Regions from separate parts of the Mangrovibacter phragmitis genome, predicted to be linked through region 1. Evidence: riboswitches for the same ligand, from Rfam matches in the RefSeq annotation. Region 1 holds a riboswitch; the other holds the start of a gene.
The links. A riboswitch is a leader RNA that binds a small molecule or an ion and turns the genes downstream of it on or off. The one in region 1 is predicted to bind cobalamin.
Positions count from the first base shown of each region.

Region 1 (2,485 bases):
GGTCGAAGTTACGTGCCAGTGCCAGTGAAAAATTCCCGTTACCGCAATAAAGCTCCAGTAAATCCCCTGTAGCGCCTTTAGTCACGTTCAGTGCCCATTCCAGCATTTGAATGTTCATGGCGGCATTTGGCTGGGTGAAACTATTTTCCACCTGGCGGTAAACCATTGGTTGCCCGGCCACAGGCAGCGTTTCATCCACAAAGTCCTGGTCGAGCGTGATTTTTGTTTTTGTTGCGCGCCCAATCAGATGCACATTGAAACCTTGTGCTCGCAGGGTATCGCGCAGTTGCGCTGCTGCCGCGCGCCAGTCGTCATCCAGTGCACGGTGATACAGTAAAGAGACAACTGCCTGACCACTCAATGTGGATAAGTAGTCCAGTTGAAATAACTTTTTGCGCAGCACAGGTTGAGCGCGCACGGCATCCAGAACGGCAACCATCAGTGCATTAATCAGTTCGCTGGCTGCCGGAAAACTGTCTACCCGAATGCGCTGGCGGGTTTGTTGGTCGAAAATAATATGGTAAAGATCATCACCTTCATGCCAGACCCGGAATTCGGCCCGCATGCGGTAGTGGCTGGCCGGTGAACGAAACACCTCTACATCAGGCGCTGCAAAAGCGGCCATCATCGCTTTAAGGCGAGACACTTTTTCAGCCAGTTGAGCGTCATACTGTTCTGTCGGGAGATGTTCGGGGGTCATACCTGCTGTCCTGAATAAGAAATTACGCGGGGGATTGTAGGGAATGGTGGCGTATTGTCCAGCCTCGTTATTATCAAATTCAATTTTCGGAAGTCTGGACATCTATATAGGGCGAATGTAGCATGCATTTTCCGGCCTCCATGAGTTAAAAGGGAATCCAGTGTAAATCTGGAGCTGACGCGCAGCGGTAATAGTTGGTTGGATGATAGCGTTTATCGCAAACACTGCTTATTTTCTGCATTAAACAGAATTCAGGTGGGAAGTTTTCATCCTGGAAAAACCATTAAGCCCGAAGACCTGCCGGATACACGTCGCAATTGATCACTCATCGCGTGCTATAGAGTGAGCCTGCGGCATCCTTAAGAATCTCCGGATGCTTATTTTAATGATGATAAAAAAACTCTCGCTGCTGACAGCCGCTTCTGTCACGGCTTTTTCTGCCTGGTCGCAAGACAATCAATCAAATACTATGGTTGTAACGGCCAGCCGTTTTCAGCAACCTGTGAGTAGTGTGCTGGCACCGACTGAAGTCATTACAAGAGAAGAAATTAATAAATGGCAGGCGAAAACACTAAATGATGTGATGCGTCGCTTACCCGGTGTGGATATCGCTCAATACGGTGGTATGGGGCAAACTTCTTCTATGTTTATTCGGGGAACCAGTGCCAGCCATGTTCTGGTCTTGATTGATGGTGTTCCGGTAGTTCGCCCAGGAATTTCCAATACTGTTGATTTCAACCAAATTCCACTATCTCTGGTTCAACGTATTGAATATATACGTGGGCCACGGTCATCGGTTTATGGTTCTGGTGCAATTGGCGGGGTAATTAATATTATTACCCAGGATGACAATGCAAAATCTCAAATTAATGTAGGGACGGGGTCAAAAGGCTTTCAGCAGTATGATGGTGCCTGGCGCCAACGTTTTGATAATACAGTTGCTACACTTGCCGGCTCATATCAGAGTACTAAAGGCTTTAATGTGCAGCCTGGCTCAACCTGGTCTCATGATAATGACCGTGATGGTTGGCGTAGTAAGTCTTTCTGGGGCGGCTTACAGCACCAGTTCAACGAGAATCTTGATGGTTTTATTCGTGGTTATGGCTATAGCAATAACACAGATTACGATTTAGGTAGTGCGCCATATAGTGCGGCATACAGTGCGGATGAAGAACAGCTTTATAGCCGCTCTTTTGATGCAGGGATACACTTCAACTCAGGGATATACTCTTCGCAACTTATTGCCAGCTACCAGAAAGAAAAAGATTACAATTACAGCAGTATTTATGGGCGTTATAACGATGGCACCTCTTTGGACCAAATTGAGCAACGCAATATTCAATGGGGAAATAATATTGTCGTTGGGCACGGTTCAGTGAGTGCTGGTGTTGACTGGCAACAACAGCGCCTGCGTTCTTCAGATACCACAGTTTCTGACACTTATAAGCGAGATAACACCGGTATCTACCTGACCGGGCAGCAGCAAGTTGGAGATTTTACTCTTGAAGCATCCGGGCGTAGCGATCATGATGAGCAGCTTGGCTGGCATAGCACCTGGCAAAGTGCATTAGGGTGGGAATTCGTTGATGGGTATCGTGCATCTGTTTCTTATGGTACTGCGTTCCTGGCGCCTTCGCTTGGTCAAGAGTTTGGTTCCACTCGTTTTGGCATTGCTGCAAACCCTGACCTCAAGCCTGAAGAATCTCGCCAGTGGGAGTTTGGCCTGGAAGGGTTAAGCGGGCCTGTTGACTGGCGTTTGTCAGCATATCGCGAAGAAATTCGTAA
Region 1 covers NZ_CP134782.1:5,534,283-5,536,767, reverse strand. Annotated here, with positions in the region: gene trmA (tRNA (uridine(54)-C5)-methyltransferase TrmA) at 1-700, opposite strand, end outside; cobalamin riboswitch at 816-1,020, shown strand; gene btuB (TonB-dependent vitamin B12 receptor BtuB) at 1,089-2,485, shown strand, end outside.

Region 2 (2,485 bases), 2.5 Mb from region 1:
CTGAATGGCACCAGCCGGACACCGGCCTGTTCAAGCATGTCGAGGTTATCCTGGTAGTAAAAATGAAAGGCATCATCCTGCGCGATAGCCATGCTCAGCCCGCCAGCCAGTGCCGGGTTGGGGAGTGGTAGAGTGGCTACGGACAGGTTGCGCAGAGGCTGGCAACAGTTGAGCAGCGCCGGGAGATTAACTGTTTTTTCCAGCACGGCAGCCAGTTGCTGCCAGGGGGCCAGGTTAATTGCTTTGCCCGTTGCGCCCACTAACCCAAGATGGCGGGATGGCAGGTGGAGTTCAGGCAGTTCAGGGACATAACCCAGCACCGGAACGCGGCAATAGCGGCCAAGCGCGGCACAGAGTTGGCGGAAGTGATTATCAGTATTGACCCGGTTGATAATGACCCCGGCAATATTGACACCCGGTGCAAAATCGCAAAAGCCATTGAGGGTTGCCGCCAGGGAAGTGGATACGCCTTTGCCGTCCATCAGCAGAATGACAGGCACACCCAGCAAACGCGCCATACCGGCGGTTGAGGCGCAAAACGGGTCAAGGCCCAGGCCATCGAACAGGCCCATAACCCCTTCAATCACCCCCAGTGAGGTGGTTTCCATAGCCCGGCTGAACAATGCCCGAACGGTATTATCCGGCAGCATCCAGTTATCCAGGTTACGTGATTTGCGACCAGCAATGGCGCTATGCCAGGTGGTATCGAGGTAGTCCGGGCCGACTTTGAATGGTTGGGGAGCAAAGCCTTGTTGCCGCAAAAGTGCCAGCAAGCCAAGGGTTAGAGTGGTTTTACCACAACCGCTTGAAGTGCCTGCCAGAATGAATGCCTGTTTTGCGCCTGTGGCCATTTTTACTTCCTTTTTGGCGGAAAATGGGCGCAACAAGCCAGGCGCATTCCCTTCAGGGCAATACGAGGCTGCAGACGCCCTTCCCTCCGAAGGTGTCATTTGCATCATCAGGCCGGTCTTCTGGCTTAGCGTCTTTCTTGCCCGCCCTTCCCAATCAGTTGATCAGTGGTATTGCGGGGTCGTCAGCATCACAGCAGCGGGGGCTGCGAGGGGTTTGCACCCTCTTCCCTACCTGTCAGGTAAAACCTGATGATGTCGGTTAAACTTTTTCGTGTCGCACTTTTTCTGTGTACTGCACCCGTTTTATGCACTGGGGTGCAGTGTGCAGGCTCAGCACCATAATGCAACCACACTTCACTCTGGTAAATATCTACCGGGAATGTGCTTTTTTACTGTCACTGACTATATGCCACTGAAAAAATAACTACTGATGCAGTTTACGGCCGGAATAACAAATAATTGTTGAGCTATAACAAATTATTGCCAGTTCCGTCAGACATATCTCAATCACAATAAGCACTTAACCAGAAAAACTCTGCCAGGCAGGCAACAAAATATTGCTGCCCGGTAAACTAAACCCTGCGTAGTCCACTCAGATATTTTCCGGGAAATAATAGGGAAAGTACAATGCCATGCCACCCGCATAAAACGACTATTGTGCCGGGTATTAGCGCTGCATATTTACTGAATACCGGTTAATCTGCATCTTTTATTGTGAGTGAGCGAAACATTGTGGTGTAAGCAGATAAGTTTGTCGGCATACTTTGCAAAAAAATTGAGTTTGCGAAAAGCCAACGCGTAGCGCAATGCTGGCTATGCCCCCGTCACTATGGCGCTGCATTTTTGCATGTTTCATACAGTGGCTGGCCCGCACCACACCAGGGAGACGAAACTGGCCGAAGCACGCTGCCCTGCCTCTTGCGGGGAACTCCTGCAGGGCTGGATCCTGGGAGGTGAAAAACTGGTGTCCTGCCCGGTAGACTGGTTCAGTACTGTCTGTGTGACAGACGGCAAGCCCCTGCCTGCTGAACGCCCACTCATGCGTGCCGCGCTGGGTGCTGTGTTGCGTTATGCCGGAGCCCCGCTACAGCGGGCAAACACGCTGCGCATAACATTCGACTCCACTATTCCGCTGGCAAAAGGCATGGCAAGCAGCACGGCAGATATTGCCGCGACAGCAGTTGCCACCGCACGCCACCTGGCCATCCCCCTGCCCGTAGAAGCACTGGCGGCTCTGTGTGTGAGCCTGGAGCCCACCGACAGCACTCTGTTTCCCGGCCTGACCCTGTTTGACCACCTCACCGGCAAAACTACTGTGCCTTGTGGCGGCTTACCGGGCTGCGAGATCTTACTGCTGGAAAGCCCTGACCAGCTGCGTACGGCAGATTTCCACCAGCGCGACCTGCGCGCAATTTTGCAGGAAAGCGCCCCGCAACTGAACCGCGCCTGGCACCTGTTGCAGCAGGCCTGCAAAACCAATAACCCCTGGCTACTGGGCGAGGCCACTACACTGAGCGCCGTTGCCAGTCAGCAATTCCTGGCAAAGCCCGGCTTCGACACACTGCGCAACATTGTGGAAAGCAATAATCTCTACGGCATCAACGTGGCCCATAGCGGCTCGGTCGTGGGTTTAT
Region 2 covers NZ_CP134782.1:2,316,826-2,319,310, forward strand. Annotated here, with positions in the region: gene MPHASIOC01_RS11335 (cobyrinate a,c-diamide synthase) at 1-851, opposite strand, end outside; cobalamin riboswitch at 944-1,116, opposite strand; gene MPHASIOC01_RS11340 (GHMP kinase) at 1,744-2,485, shown strand, end outside.
Region 2: another riboswitch for cobalamin. It lies ahead of MPHASIOC01_RS11335 (cobyrinate a,c-diamide synthase); the one in region 1 lies ahead of btuB (TonB-dependent vitamin B12 receptor BtuB).